DNA from 2 places in the Streptomyces sp. W1SF4 genome. Region 2 is predicted to be linked to the other one. Evidence: riboswitches for the same ligand, from Rfam matches in the RefSeq annotation. Region 2 holds a riboswitch; the other holds the start of a gene.
What was found. Region 2 has a riboswitch for cobalamin ahead of D1J60_RS16910 (CbtB-domain containing protein). Riboswitches for the same ligand answer to the same signal wherever they lie in the genome.
Positions count from the first base shown of each region.

Region 1 (7,403 bases), 1.6 Mb from region 2:
CTTCGTCGTGGACGAGGACGCGGTCGGCGAGGACCGGATCAAGCTCGACGACACCGTGCTGAAGTACCCCTTCCGCTCCGGTGACGAGATGCTGCGCCTGGCGAACGAGACGGGCCTGTCGATCTCCTCCCTGATGCTGGAGAACGAGAAGGCCTGGCGCACCGAGGAGGAGATCCGCGAGGGCCTGCTGGAGATCTGGCGCGTCATGCAGTCCTGCGTCTCGCGCGGCATGTCCCGCGAGGGCATCCTCCCGGGCGGCCTGCGCGTCAAGCGCCGCGCCGCGTCCACGGCGCGCCAGCTGCGCACCGAGGGCGACCCGATGATGCACCGCAGCGAGTGGACGACGATCTACGCGATGGCCGTCAACGAGGAGAACGCCGCGGGCGGCCGCGTCGTCACCGCGCCCACGAACGGCGCCGCGGGCGTCCTGCCGGCCGTCCTGCACTACTACGTGAACTTCGTGCCCGGCGCGGACGAGGACGGCGTGGTCCGCTTCCTGCTGGCCGCCGGGGCGATCGGCATGCTCTTCAAGGAGAACGCCTCGATCTCCGGCGCCGAGGTCGGCTGCCAGGGCGAGGTCGGCTCGGCCTGCTCGATGGCGGCCGGTGCCCTCGCCGAGGTGCTGGGCGGCACCCCCGAGCAGGTCGAGAACGCCGCCGAGATCGGCATGGAGCACAACCTCGGCCTGACCTGCGACCCGGTGGGCGGCCTGGTCCAGATCCCCTGCATCGAGCGCAACGGCATGGCCGCCGTCAAGGCCGTCACCGCCGCGAAGATGGCGATGCGCGGGGACGGCAGCCACAAGGTCTCCCTCGACAAGGTCATCAAGACCATGAAGGAGACCGGCGCCGACATGAAGATCAAGTACAAGGAGACGGCGCGCGGCGGCCTCGCGGTCAACGTCATCGAGTGCTGATCAGCGACGTGCGCGCATGATCACCGGGCCCGTCCTCCCTCCGGGAGGGCGGGCCCTTCGCACGCCCGTGCTCCGCGGGCGCGGTGGCCGAAAAGAGGCCCTGCGGCCCGGTGGCTCGGGACCTTCGGCCCCGCGCCGCTCCCCCGGGCCGGGGATAGCGTGCCGGGAGGGGCGCGGGAAGGACCCACGCGCGACGAGAGGCAGCCGCCGATGGCCACCACCACCGAACACAGACTCCTGCCGCTGCGGCTGGAAGCCGCCCCCCTGTCCGTGCCCCTGACCGGCCGGTTCACCTACCGCACGGACCGCCCGTACGAGGTGGCCGTGGACTTCCGGGGCGCCGGGACGCACCTCGCCCGCTGGGTGTTCTCGCGGGAGCTGCTGCTCGACGGGCAGAACACCGCCACCGGCGAGGGCGACATACAGGTGTGGCCCCGCTGGAGCGGCTCGGAGCCGCGCGTCCTGCTCGGCTTCAGCAACGGCGAGCAGAGCTGCGTGGTCTCCGCCCGCGCCAAGGACGTGCGCGAGCTGTGCCGGCGGATGACGGAGCTGGTGCCGCGCGGGCAGGAGCGGCGCCACTACGACCTGGACGCCCAGCTGAGCGCGCTGCTGACGTTCTGACGCGGCGGGCGCACGCCCGCGGGAACCGGTCGCGGCCCGGCGCTGTCTTATGAGATGACAGGCAAGTCCCCGTCTCACGGAACCGGGGAGACATCATGCGTCACCCGCACCGCCGCCGGATCGTGGCCCTCGCCACGGGTGCCCTGCTCACCGCCGGGCTCGCGCTCTCCGCGTCGCCGGCCTCCGCAGCCACCACGACCACCCGCACCCAGACGCCGCTCGTCGTCAATGCCCGCTGGGGCGGGCACTGCACGTACGACCGGTTCGTGATCGACCTCCAGGGCTACGTGCCCCCGGTCACCGTCACTCCCGTGTCCGAGCTCGTCTACGACGGCTCGGGCAAGCCCGTCCCGCTGGCCGGGAAGTACTTCCTGGAGATCCGCCTGCACCCGGCCGCCGGGCACGACGACGCGGGGCAGAACGTCTACCAGGGGCCCAGGCTCCAGAAGATCTACCTCAGCAAGCTCAAGGGCATGGCCATGACCGGCGACTACGAGGGGTACGTGACCTTCGGCGCCGCCTTCGACACCAAGCCGACCTGGAACACCTCCGTCCTGCACTCGCCCGAGCGGCTCGTGCTGGACTTCCCGCACCCCAACACCTGCTGACCCGCTCGGGGCCCCGGAGCCGCCCGGCTAGCGGTGTTCGGGGTTGGGGAAGTCGAAACGGCAGCCGGCGTCCCACAGGGACCGCTGGTTGCCGTGGGCCGGCATGCCCCCGGCGCGCTTGAGGAGCGCCGCCAGGTGCATCAGGTTCCACGACATGAACGTGGTGTTCCGGTTGGTGAAGTCGTTCTCCGGGCCGCCCGAGCCCGGGTCCAGGTAGGAGGGGCCGGGGCCGGCCTCGCCGATCCAGCCCGCGTCGGCCTGGGGCGGGATCGCGTAGCCGAGGTGCTGGAGGCTGTAGAGGATGTTCATGGCGCAGTGCTTGACGCCGTCCTCGTTCCCCGTGATCAGCGCTCCGCCGACCCGCCCGTAGTAGGCGTACTGCCCCGCCCCGTTCAGCAGGGAGGAGCAGGCGTAGAGACGCTCGATGACCTGCTTCATGACGGAGCTGTTGTCGCCGAGCCAGATGGGGCCGCACAGCACCAGGATGTCGGCGTCCATGATCTGGCTGTACAGGACCGGCCACTGGTCGCTCTCCCAGCCGTGGTCGGTCATGTCCGGCCAGACGCCGGTGGCGATGTCGTGGTCGACGGCGCGGATCAGCGAGGTACGGGCGCCCGCCGATTCCATGACGGCCCGGCTCCGCGCGATCAGGCCCTCGGTGTTGCTGGTCTCGGGAGAGCGTTTGAGGGTGCAGTTGACGTAGACGGCGGAGAGGTCCTCGTACCGGGGGCTGTCGTCGGCGGCCATGCCCTCCACCGTGCCGGGCGTCCGGTGGGCCGGCCAGCGGGCCTGGCCCGTACGGGTGTGCCGGGAGCGGGCGGCCGGCCGCCGGATCGGTCCGGGTTGTGACGGTCCGTGCGGGCGACTAGGGTCATCTGGCCTTGGTGTTCGGGAAACCGGTGCAAGACCGGTGCGGCCCTCGCCACTGTGATCGGGAAGTCCGGCTCCACTCCCCTGCGGGAAGCCACTGGGCCCGCGCGGGACACCGCACGGCCCCGGGAAGGCGGAGCCAGGGCATCAGTACCCGTGAGCCAGGAGACCGGCCGGGGCGCGTCGTCCATCCACGAGGTGCTGGAGAGGTCTCCCAACCCATGCATATAGCCGAGGGGTTCCTGCCCCCTTTGCACGCGGCCGCCTGGGGCGCCGCGTCCGCCCCCTTCGTCGTCCACGGGGTCCGCGCGCTGACCCGCGAGGTGAAGGCGAACCCGGAGAGCACGCTGCTGCTCGGGGCGTCCGGTGCGTTCACGTTCGTCCTGTCCGCCCTGAAGATCCCCTCCGTGACGGGCAGTTGTTCGCACCCGACGGGGACGGGGCTCGGGGCCATCCTCTTCCGGCCGCCGATCATGGCGGTGCTCGGCACCATCACGCTGCTCTTCCAGGCGCTGCTGCTGGCCCACGGCGGACTCACCACGCTGGGCGCCAACGTCTTCTCGATGGCCATCGCCGGGCCCTGGGCCGGCTACGGGGTCTACCGGCTGCTGCGGAAGGCCGGCGCGCCGCTGATGGTGACCGTCTTCTTCGGCGCGTTCTTCGCCGACCTGGTCACCTACTGCGTCACCTCCGTCCAGCTGGCGCTGGCCTTCCCCGACCCGGCGAGCGGCTTCCTGGGCTCACTGGAGAAGTTCGCGGGCATCTTCGCCCTCACCCAGATCCCGCTCGCCGTCAGCGAGGGACTGCTGACGGTCCTCGTGATGCGGCTGCTGATGCAGTCCAGCACGTCGGACCTGGTCCGGCTCGGGGTCGCGAAGCTGACCGGCGGCAAGCAGGCGAAGCCGGAGGCGGCCCTCTGATGAGCAGGAACGCGAAGATCAACACCCTGCTGCTGCTCCTGGTCGCGGCGCTGGCCGTGATCCCGCTCGCGCTGGGGCTCGGCGACGGCAAGGAGGAGCCGTTCACCGGCGCCGACGCACAGGCGGAGGCGGCCATCACCGAGCTGAAGCCGGACTACGAGCCCTGGTTCGCCCCGCTGTACGAGCCCCCGTCGGGCGAGGTCGAGTCGGCGCTCTTCGCCCTCCAGGCGGCGCTCGGGGCGGGCGTGCTCGCCTACTACTTCGGCGTACGCAAGGGCCGCCGCCAGGGCGCGGCGCAGGCCCTCGCGCGGGCCGCGGCCGGGGCACCGGAAGCCGCCGGGGCACCGGAGGCCGGGCGGACCGGCCCGGCCCGGGAGTCGTAGGCGGTGCTGCCGATCGACGTGGCGGCGCACTCCAGCCGCTGGCGGGGCCGCCACCCCCTGGAGAAGGCCCTGCTGGGGCTCGGGCTCACGGTCACCGCGGTGTGCCTGCCGCCCTGGCCGGGCGGCCCGCTGGTGGCCGCCGCGACCCTGGCCGTGCTGCTCGGGCCGGCCGGCGTGGCCGGGCGGCAGCTGTGGCGGGCCTTCCGGGTCCCGCTGGGCTTCTGCGTGACCGGGGCGCTGCCGCTGCTGGTGTCGGTGGGCGGCCCGGACGGGTTCCTCGCCCCGGCCCCGGACGGGCCCCGGCACGCGGCGGAACTGCTGCTGCGCACCTCGGCGGCCTCCCTCGGGGTGCTGCTGTTCGCCTTCACGACGCCGGTCTCGGACGTGCTGCCGCGGCTGGTGCGGGCCGGGGTGCCGGCGCCCGTGGTGGACGTGGCCCTGGTGATGTACCGGATCGGTTTCCTGCTGCTGGACTCGACGGCCCGGGTCCGGCGCGCCCAGGCGGCCCGGCTGGGGCAGGCAGGCCGGGCGGCGGTGTGGCGCTCGCTGGCCGGGCTCGCGGCGACCTCGTTCGTCCGGGCCTTCGACCGCGCGGCCCGGCTCCAGGAGGGGCTGGCGGGACGCGGTTACGACGGCGCGCTGCGGGTGCTGGTGCCCGAAGCGGCGCTGTCGTGGCGGTTCCTGACGGGGTCCGCCGCCCTGCTGACCGCCCTGGTCGCGGGGACCCTCGTACTGAAGGAGCTGTGGCTGTGACCCCGTTGGTGGAGCTGGTCGGCGCGGGATACGCGTACGAGGACGGCCCGGCCGTGCTGTCGGGGGTGGACTTCGCCATCGCCGAGGGCCGTGCGCTGGTGCTGCTCGGCCGCAACGGCAGCGGCAAGACCACGCTGATGCGGCTGCTGAGCGGAGGCCTGCGGCCCGGCTCGGGGACGCTGCGGCTCGGCGGCGCCGAGGTGGCGTACGACCGCAAGGGCCTGGTCCGGCTGCGCGCCTCGGTGCAGCTGGTGGTGCAGGACCCGGACGACCAGCTCTTCGCGGCCTCCGTGGAGCAGGACGTGTCCTTCGGCCCGATGAACCTGGGGCTGCCGGCGGCGGAGGTCCGCGAGCGGGTGGACGGCGCGCTGGCCGCGCTGGACATCACCGCGCTGCGGGACCGCCCGACGCACCTGCTGTCGTACGGGCAGCGCAAGCGCGCGGCCATCGCGGGCGCGGTGGCCATGGCCCCGCGGGTGCTGATCCTGGACGAGCCCACGGCCGGGCTCGACCCGGACGGGCAGGAGCGCCTCCTGGACGTCCTCGCGGGGCTGCGCGCGGCCGGCACCACGGTGGTCATGGCCACCCACGACGTGGACCTCGCGGTGCGCTGGGCGGACGACGCGGCCGTGCTGACCCCGTCGGGGATCCGCACGGGCCCGGCGGCCGAGCTGCTCTCGGACCCGGAGCTGCTCGCGTCGGCGGGGCTGCGGTCGGCCTGGGCGCCGGTGGTCGCCGCGTTCCTGCGGGCGAAGGGGATGCTGGCGGACGGGGCGCCCGGGCCGCGGACCCCGCAGGAGCTCGCGGTGCTGGGCTCCTAGGATGGCCGCATGTCGCTGCCGCATGCCATTCTCACCGCGCTGATGGAGAAGCCCTCGTCGGGGCTGGAGCTGACCCGGCGGTTCGACAAGTCGATCGGCTACTTCTGGTCCTCGACGCACCAGCAGATCTACCGGGAGCTGGGGCGGCTGGAGGAGGCGGGGCTGATCCGGGCGCTGCCCAGCGAGGTGCCCGTGCGCGGGCAGAAGAAGGAGTACGAGGTGCTGCCCGACGGCCGCGCGGAGCTGACGCGGTGGGTGGACGAGAGCCAGGACCCGAAGCCGGTCAGGGACGCGCTGCTGCTGCGGATCCGCGCGGCGGCGGTGGTCGGGCCGCAGGGGCTGGGGCCGGAGCTGCGGCGCCATCTGGAGCTGCACCGGGCGCAGTTGGCCACGTACGAGGCCATCGAGGCGAAGGACTTCCCGGCGGGGCGGGACGCGGACGCGGACCGGCTGCGCCGGCTCGTGCTGCGCGGGGGCATCGCCCTGGAGGGTTTCTGGCTGAGCTGGCTGGAAGAGGCCCTGGCGGAGGTGGAGGCCCTGTCCGGGCCGGAGGGACCGGCGGCGGCGCCGGCGGGCGGTGCCTGACGCGCCCCCGCCCCGGCGGGCGGGGCGGAGGCGGACGCGCCGCGCCTACTTGTTCAGGGACGCCCAGAACTCGTCGAAGCTCATCAGCTTGTCGCCGTCGGTGTCCTTGGCGGCGATCACGGAGTCCGCGACCGCGGCGGTGACGTAGTGGTCACCCATCGCCTTCATGGCCGCGCTGTACTCGTCGGCCGTGACGAAGCCGTCACCGTTCACGTCGAACTTGTCGAACGTCGCCCGTGCGCTCTCGATGTCAGCCACTGGGTCCACCCCTTCTTGGTGCTTGTTGACCGGCTCAGGGTAGCGGCCCGGGGCGCGGGGGGCTCCTGCGGGTCCCGTTCCCCGGGGCACCGTCGCGCCGGCTACCGGAAGATGCCGGTGTGGCCGAGGGAGTAGCGGCCGGGCTGCGGGTACACGGCGAGGCCGTGGGGGCCGCCGCCGACCGGGATGCGGGCCAGCTGCTTGCCGGTGACGGTGTCGATCGCGTAGACCTCGGAGTTGTAGCGGCCTGAGAGCCACAGCACCTTGCCATCGGCCGAGACCCCGCCCATGTCGGGGCTGCCGCCGTCGGGCAGCTGCCACTTCTTGGTGAGGCGGTTCTCCTTGAAGTCGAAGACGGAGACGCTGCCCTCGCCGCGGTTGGAGACGTACATCTCCCTGGAGTCGCGGCTGACGTAGAGGCCGTGGCAGCCCTTGCCGGTGGGCAGCAGCTTGGGGACGTCGAACTTCTCCCCGCTGAGCACCCACATGCCGTGCGCCATCATGTCCGCGACGTAGAAGGTCTTCCCGTCGGGGGAGATCTTGACGTCCTGCGGCATGGCGCCCTCGAAGGGAAGCTTCTGCTGGCCGATCACCTCCATCTTCTCGGTGTCGACCTTGAGCAGTTCGCCGGAGAACTCGCAGCTGACGATGAAGTAGCGGCCGTCCGC
Region 1 covers NZ_CP034350.1:5,273,521-5,280,923, reverse strand. Annotated here, with positions in the region: gene D1J60_RS24765 (L-serine ammonia-lyase) at 1-916, shown strand, start outside; gene D1J60_RS24760 (SsgA family sporulation/cell division regulator) at 1,127-1,537, shown strand; gene D1J60_RS24755 (hypothetical protein) at 1,633-2,145, shown strand; gene D1J60_RS24750 (flavodoxin family protein) at 2,173-2,892, opposite strand; cobalamin riboswitch at 3,011-3,208, shown strand; gene D1J60_RS24745 (energy-coupling factor ABC transporter permease) at 3,237-3,935, shown strand; gene D1J60_RS24740 (energy-coupling factor ABC transporter substrate-binding protein) at 3,935-4,318, shown strand; gene cbiQ (cobalt ECF transporter T component CbiQ) at 4,322-5,071, shown strand; gene D1J60_RS24730 (ATP-binding cassette domain-containing protein) at 5,062-5,892, shown strand; gene D1J60_RS24725 (PadR family transcriptional regulator) at 5,902-6,477, shown strand; gene D1J60_RS24720 (EF-hand domain-containing protein) at 6,523-6,735, opposite strand; gene D1J60_RS24715 (YncE family protein) at 6,837-7,403, opposite strand, start outside.
Region 1: linked by a shared signal. The riboswitch ahead of D1J60_RS24745 (energy-coupling factor ABC transporter permease) and the one ahead of D1J60_RS16910 (CbtB-domain containing protein) in region 2 are both predicted to bind cobalamin.

Region 2 (7,403 bases):
GCGGCAGGTCGTCGAGCGTGATGCGGCGGCACACGCCCACCGCGGCCCACAGCAGGACGGCGCCGACCGCGAGCCCGGCTCCGGTGGCCAGGACCGCCTGCCGGCGCCGGACGGCGACGGCCACGGCCGCCACCGCGAGGAGCACGGTCAGTACGGGAAGCCAGACTCCGGCGATCTGGAGCACGTGGAACCCCTCCCGGAGCGCGCCGAGGTTGTCGTATTCCATGACCTTCACGGAGAGGTGGGTCTCCGGGATGCGGTCGGCGAAGGGCACGCCGTCCGCCATCAGTTCCGCCTTGACCTGCGCGATCACGGGCGCGAGGTCCACGGTCACGGCGTCCCCGTGGCCGGTGTTCAGGGCGTCGAGGAAGGCGGTGTGCGCGGCGCGGTTGGCCGTCTCCCAGGCTGTGCGGTAGGCGGGGGTGCCGGCGAAGGAGCGCAGGGCGTCACCGAGGAGGGCGTCCACGGCGCCCTGGAAGGGGCCCGCGTCGATCTGCCCGGAGAGGGCCCGGGTGGCCTGGATGACGACCACGTCCTGCACGGCGGGGTCCTTGGCGAGCGGGGCCATGGCCGCGGTGTAGTGGTCGGCGTCGCCGAGCCGCCGGTCGGCCCAGTACGCGACCGCGCTCGCGGGAACGAGCAGGGCCACGAGCACGATGAGGGCCGCCGACAGGTAGGTGCGCACGTCACCAGGGAAAGCCGGGTGCCGTCCGGGACGCCAGCCCTGCTGCTGCGTCCGGGGCCCGGATTCCCTCGGGGAGGGCGGTGCGCACCGCCCGTACGAGTGATCCACTTGCCGCTCCCGGGTGCGGGGTGTGCCCTTGAGGGTGGAAGAGAGGAGCCCCGCCATGGCACATGCGGCACCCACCGTCCCCCGGCGGCACCGTCCGATGACCTCGGCGGACGCGGACCGGCAGACCGACCGGAACCGCCTGATCCGTGCGCTGCTCATGGGCCTCGTCTACGGGGTCTGGGCGGCCTTCATCAAGCGCCAGATGGGTCCGGTCGACGCGGGCAACGTGTTCTACGGGATCCTGTGCGGCGTGATCTTCGCGGCCGTCATGTTCACCCTCGCGCGGGTGGGCCCGAAGCTGAAGCGGGAGCAGCACGCCGCCGCGTACGGGGTTTTCGCCGGCATCGCGGCCGGCTACCTCCACAGCCTGACCAACCAGTCCGTGCTGCGCGCCGCCGTCGTCGGCCTGTTCGTGGGCCTGGGCGTCGGGATCGGGGCCTTCTACCGGTACTACACGCGGGAGGACTGAGCGCCGCGCCGCCGCCGGAGCCGGTCCCCGCGCCCACTGGGAGGGTGCGGGGACCGGCGCCGTCGTGTGCCGTCCGGCGTTACGCCGCCGAACCGGCGGGCTGGTCCTGCTGCGGCTGCCCGCCCGCGGAGGCGGACTCGGGGTCGCGTCCGGCGGTGGCGGGCTGCGGGACGGCCGGGTCGGCGGGGGTCCGGTCGGCCGGGGTCAGGTCCGCGCGCGGGCGGTCCTGGGCCTCCTTCCGGGCCGGCGGGGAGAAGCGGGCGGCCTCCGCGCGGAGCATGGCGTTCAGGGCGGCGTACGGGTCGATGGGCATGGCGGAACCTCACGGGTGCTTCGGGGGTGTGGGGGGTCGCGTACGCTGCTCGGCCCGCTCAGCAGCGCAGGACCACACTCCGTACCGTCAGCCGGGGCAGGACCGGTGAGGCCGTCCCGTACGAGGCCGCGCGGGCGGGCTCGTACACGTGTTTCACGTGAAACATCCGCTGCGGCAGCCGCCGCGCGGCCGGGGCGGTGCGCACGGCCGTCCGCGGTGCCGAGCGGCCGACGGGATCCCCGGCCGGCTCCGACTGCCCCTCGGTGGGGTCGGCCGGTGCCGAGGAGCCGGGCCGCGGCTCCGCGCCGGCCGTGGCCGTCGCCGCCGGACCGACGCCGAACAGGCACAGCAGAGCGACGCAGGCCACCGTCAGGGCCCGCGCCAGCGCCGTCCGCGCGTACCGCGCACTGTTCATGGGGCCTGCATGCCCCGACACGCCGGGCAACTTTCCCCCGGCCCCCGAGAAGCCCCCGACCGGGGGAGGAAGTCACCCCCCACGGCTGACTCAGCCGCTGCGCCGCGGCCCCGTCAGCCGGGCCAGGACGGAGGTCTCGCCGCTGACCAGCCGCAGCCTGGCGAGGCCGGTGTCCCCGGCCGGCGCCGTGACCGCGTGCGGGGAGACCCGCTCGACGGTGAACACGGCCGTACGGTGGTCGGCGCGGGGGATCTCGATGACCCGGCCCCGCCGCAGCCCGGCGAGCGGGAGCCCGTCGCCGGTGACCACGGCCGTGCCGGCGGAGCCCGGCGCCGGGCCGTCGGTGTCCCAGCCGGCCGCGCCGTCACCGTCCTGCGGGCCGCCGCTCACCGGGAGGTCCACGCCCAGGCTGGGGATGCGCAGCCGCAGCGGCCGTGATGCCCGCATCGGGGGGACGGCCACCGTCCGGCGGTCCGCGGCGGGGCCGTGCACCCCGGACTGCTCCAGCCCGCGTACGAGACGGCGGTGCCCGGACAGACCCAGTGCCCGGGACGGCAGCGCGTCGGTGACGCTCGCGGCGGCGGGCTCCGCGCCCGAGCTGCCGCGCAACAGGGCGATACCGGTGCAGAGCAGAGTGACCGTCAGCGCGACGGCGGCCCACTGGGCGCGGGACATGGCGTTCCTCCTGTCCGGCTCGGGCGGCCGGTTCCTGGGAGCAGTGGACCCCTCCCCGGCCGCCCGCACATCGCCGCCCGCAGCGCAAATGACGGCGCGTCACGTCGCCCCCGGGCCCTGGCGCCCGTGTCCTCCCAGCTGGCGGCGGGTGCGCGGGCCGTACGCGCCCGATCGGACCGCTACCCCCGAACGGGTGAGGAGGCGAAGGCCCGGTTCCGCACGGCCCGTTAGAGCGGCCGGGCCGGCCAGTCCAGCAGGCGGGCGCCGATCACGGCCGTCTGGAGGGTGTACCGCTGCACCGGGTCCCCCGGGTCGGTGCCCGTCAGCCGGTGGATCCGCTCCAGGCGGTAGGTCAGCGCCCGCACGCTCAGGTTCAGCCGCCGGGCCGCCTCCGCGGCCACGCATCCCGAGTCGAAGTACGCGGTCAGGGTGTCCAGCAGGGGTGCCGCCCCGCCGCGCCCGGCCCGCAGCGGTCCGAGCGCGGCCAGCACCAGCTCGGCCATCGCCGCCCGGTCGCGGGTCAGTACCGGGAAGACCAGCAGGTCGGCGGCGCGCAGCAGCGGGCCCCCGAGTCCGAGCCGGTGCGCGACGCCGAGCGCGTCCAGGGCCTCCGCGTACGAGGCCGCGGCCCCGCCCGCGCCGGGGTGCGGGCGCCCGAGCGCGACGAGCCCCCGCCCTTCGGACTCCGCGTGCGCGAGCCGTGCGAAGCGGACCGGGATGTCGTCCCGCCCGCCCGGCGCCACGCAGACCAGCCGGCCGTCCTTGGTGGCGATCAGGAAGTCCCGGTCCCCGAAGCGGCCGGTCAGGGCCGACTGGAGCCGGCGCTGCTCCGGGCCCCCGTCCTCGTACGGAGCGGGCCCGCGCGCCACGGCCACGGCGTGCGCACGCAGCGGGTCCAGTCCGAAGCGGGCGGCGCGTTCGCCGAGGCGGCCGGGGTCGCCGCCGCCGAGCAGCAGGTCGTCGACGAACTCCCGCCGCGCGGCGGCCTCCCGGTGCGCGGCCGGCCCGTGGGCCCGCTCGTACCCCTCGGCGAAGGCGTCCACGGCCTGCTCCACGACCGCCAGCAGGTGGTCGGGGGCGAGGCGTCCGCCGAGGGCGGTGCGGGTGGCGGCGAGGTGCGCGCCGATCAGGCCGCGCAGCCCGTAGCCGGCCCCGGCGGCCCGTTCGCCGACCGCGCGGCGGGCGTCGAGCTCCTCGGGTGCGGGGGGCCGGCCGGTGGCCGACGCGTCCGCGAGCATGCGTACGTACCCGTCCAGATACTCCTCGGGTATGTCCCGCCCTGACCCCACACCAGCTCCCCGGTCCGCTCCGCTCGAAAAAGGACCGCCATTCTCCCCCGGATCAAGATCAACTTGGCCGTGAGGGCGGAGGTCCGGGCGGGGGCGCGGGGGTTGAGGAGAGGTCAGACCACCACGAGTGCCACCGCCGCCGCCCCCATGAGGGCGGCGGCGAGGTGCATCACGGGGTGGCCGTAGTCCCCGAACCAGAGCTGCCGGGCCAGTCCGCCGAGGGCGGCCAGGGCGCTGATGACGCCGATCTGGGCGAGGAGGGTGGCGGCGGTGAAGGGGGCCAGGAGCAGCAGTACCGAGTTCAGCCAGAACGGCGCGGCGCCGGTCCAGCCCCGCCATTCCCGGATCGCGTACTGCATCGCCGGATCCCACCTCCACACCCGTCACACGCGCAACAGGCGTCGCGCTCAACTCATCGGCTGTACAGCCTCCTTGGGTGCGGCGGCCGGGGCAAGAGCGCGTTCGGCTAGAAAACCGAAGGCCAGGCCGAAAGTCGCCCACAGCGCTGCCTGGATGGCCAGCGACGCGAGACGGAACTGCCAGATCAGCGCGGCCGGGAAGTCCGCGGGCACCTCGTTGATCGCGGGCAGCAGCGCGTACGAGACGCCCACCGCCGCCACGAAGGCCAGCGCGGCGACGACCGAGGCGTTCCAGTTGCCCAGCCGCGGCGCCAGCCGCCGCCCGAGGACCGTCGCGCCCGCCGCGAGGAGCGCGCTCAGGGCGATCATCAGCAGGTAGAGGGCGGTCCGCCGGGCGGCCGTGTCGGGGTCCCCGACGGCCGGCGGGTTGGCGGGGTACTTGAAGAACGGCACCAGGGTCACGGTGACGAACAGGGCGCCGGTGACCAGGGCCGCCGTGGCCCGGGCGCCGAAGTGGCCGATGCGGCCCAGGGCGAAGCAGTAGACGAGCGCGGCGATGCCGCCGAGGGCGACCCCGTACAGCAGGACGCCGGTGCCGAGGCCGGCCGTGGCCTGGAGGGCCCGGCTGACCGGAGCGTCCTCGGCGCCGTGGTCATGGCCGGCCGCGAGATGGCCGGCCTCCTCGATGGCGATCGCCGCGTCCACCTTGGACTCGCCGAGGAGGTACGCGACGAGGAAGGCGGCGACACCCGCGAGCAGGCCGGCCAGCATGCCCCGCACCAGCAGGACGCGGGGGGAGACGGTGTTCACGCATGAACCCCTTGGGTGATCGTGAGGGAGATCGGGAGGGGGTCAGTGGCAGGGGAAACCGAGCAGGTGACGGCCGTCGTGCAGCCACTCGTGGACGGTCTCGCCCTGGAACACGGCGGTGGCGCCCTGCTCGATGCCGACGAAGTACAGCAGGACGAGGGCCAGGACCGCGGCGAAGGCGGCCCAGGGCGCCAGCGCGGAGAGGGAGATGGGGGCGACGGCGGCGGGGGCCGAAGCGGACACGGCGGTGTGGGCCATGGCAGAACCTCCAGGGGGAACACGCGTCCCGGTCAGTGGTGCTCTGTACGAAGGCGGCGGGTCTGACTTCCCTCCCCGGGGTACCGCGGGAGGACTCACAGTGGCGCGACCGTGCCGGATTCTCACCGGTGCTTCCGCCATGCCTTCGTCATGTCGTCCGAGACCGTACCGCGCCTGTGGCTTGAACACCACGGCGCGTGGCCGCCGTTCCGCGCCCCCGGGCGTGCGCTCTACGCTCCCCGCATGCCCTCCGTACGCGTACACCTCACCACGCCCCCGCTCGACGAAGCCGCCCGCCAGGGCCGGTTCGGGTACGGGGAGCCGTGCCCCGGCCACCCGGGCCTCGCCGGGCCGGCCATGGGGGACTGGGCCGGCCGCACCCTCGAAGAGGTGGCCGCCGCGGACCCGGAGGGCATCCGGCGCTGGCTCACGGACCCGGAGTACGCGCCCCCCGGCGGCGGGGAGCCGGTGGCGGCGCTGATCACCCGCACGGGCGGGTACCTGGCGGGCCTGGGCCCCGGCCGGCACCACGCGGTGGTCGCACAGGCCGTCGTACGGGCGGCGGTGGTGGCCGCGCTGGAGCTGCCGGCCGGGGCCTTCTGGCGGCTGGACGTCCGGCCGGACACCGTGACCTCGCTCAGCGGGCGCGCCGGCCGCTGGAACCTCCTCGTCGGACAGCCCCGGTAGCGGCCCCGCGGAAAGCCGGACGGCCCGGACCCCGCGACGCGGTCCGGGCCGTCCGCGACGGCCGGGGCGCGGGCCCCTACGCGACGATCCAGTCGGAGGTCGCGATGACCGGCTGCACGCCGTCGCGGTGCACGGTGCCCTCAATCAGGCCGTACATGCGGTCCGCGGCGAAGTACACCTCGTTGTCGTTCTTGAGGCCGAAGGGCTCCAGGTCGACGAGGAAGTGGTGCTTGTTGGGCAGGTTGAGGCGCACCTCGTTGACCTTGGGGCAGTTGTCCAGCACCCGCTCGGCCATCTGGTTCAGGGTCTGCTGGAGCGAGTAGGAGTACGTCTCCGCGAAGGCCTCCAGCATGTGCTTGCGGACCTTCTTGTACGACTGGTCCCAGTCGTGGGCGGCGTCGTCACCGGCCAGCGCCGAGTGCGCCCAGCGGGCGGTGACCTTGGTCGCCAGGATGCGGTCGTACGCCTCCTGGAGGGTCGTGTACTTGTCCTTGATGAAGCCGTGGAACTCGGAGTTGGTCGAGTTCATCACCGTCAGGTCCTTCAGACCCGAGATGACCTGGAGACCGGTGGTCTCGCTGTAGGTGATCTGCGCGGTGCGCACCTCCTGGCCCTTGCGGACGAAGGAGTGCTGCTCCTTGCGGGTCGGGACGGGGATCCGCTCCCAGGCGAACTCCTCGATGCGGATCTGCGCTTCGCGGATCGGGGCCTGGGAGGAGACGAAGTGCTTCGCGAGGAGGATGCCGAAGGCCTCGGGGGAGGCGATGCCGTGCTCCTTGCCGAAGGCGTACACCGTGTTCTTGGTGGTGTCGGTCGGCAGGCAGTTGGCGTTGTCGCCGGTGAGGTGGACGTCGCGGAACTCGCCGCGCAGGGCGACCGAGACGTTCAGGTCGCGGATCTCGGCCCAGGAGCCGTCGCTGCCCTTGCGGGTCACCACGACGATGCGGTTCTCGGCCTTGCCGTACTGGTTCTGGCCCAGGACGTGCTTGCTCATGCTGTCTTCCTTCGGGTACTCGGGAACACGGAGTCCGTTGTTCTGGATCCCGTACGCCCGGCGTCCAGCGCCCCGCCCTCCTGAAGGACGTCCCGCTCCCCGCCGTTCGGCCCCGCAGGACCGCCCCGGGACTGACGTGCATCCCGGTCCGTAGGTGCTGATGCGTACTGAAGTACTGAAGTACTGACGGGATTGCACCATGTGTACGGCGGGTTGACCACCGCCCGGAACATCCGAACACCAGCACCCACGGATTGGGCGACCCCACAAGCACGCAGGTCAGGACATGTGCGCATCCGTGACGGTCAGGGCCTCGTCGAGGATCGCCAGCCCCTTGGCCA
Region 2 covers NZ_CP034350.1:3,627,892-3,635,294, reverse strand. Annotated here, with positions in the region: gene D1J60_RS16950 (hypothetical protein) at 1-685, opposite strand, end outside; gene D1J60_RS16945 (hypothetical protein) at 849-1,262, shown strand; gene D1J60_RS16940 (hypothetical protein) at 1,342-1,575, opposite strand; gene D1J60_RS16935 (hypothetical protein) at 1,634-1,990, opposite strand; gene D1J60_RS16930 (class F sortase) at 2,081-2,665, opposite strand; gene D1J60_RS16925 (helix-turn-helix domain-containing protein) at 2,893-3,903, opposite strand; gene D1J60_RS16920 (hypothetical protein) at 4,068-4,313, opposite strand; gene D1J60_RS16915 (CbtA family protein) at 4,362-5,123, opposite strand; gene D1J60_RS16910 (CbtB-domain containing protein) at 5,166-5,381, opposite strand; cobalamin riboswitch at 5,419-5,564, opposite strand; gene D1J60_RS16905 (histidine phosphatase family protein) at 5,625-6,068, shown strand; gene pucL (factor-independent urate hydroxylase) at 6,145-7,062, opposite strand; gene D1J60_RS16895 (aspartate aminotransferase family protein) at 7,342-7,403, opposite strand, start outside.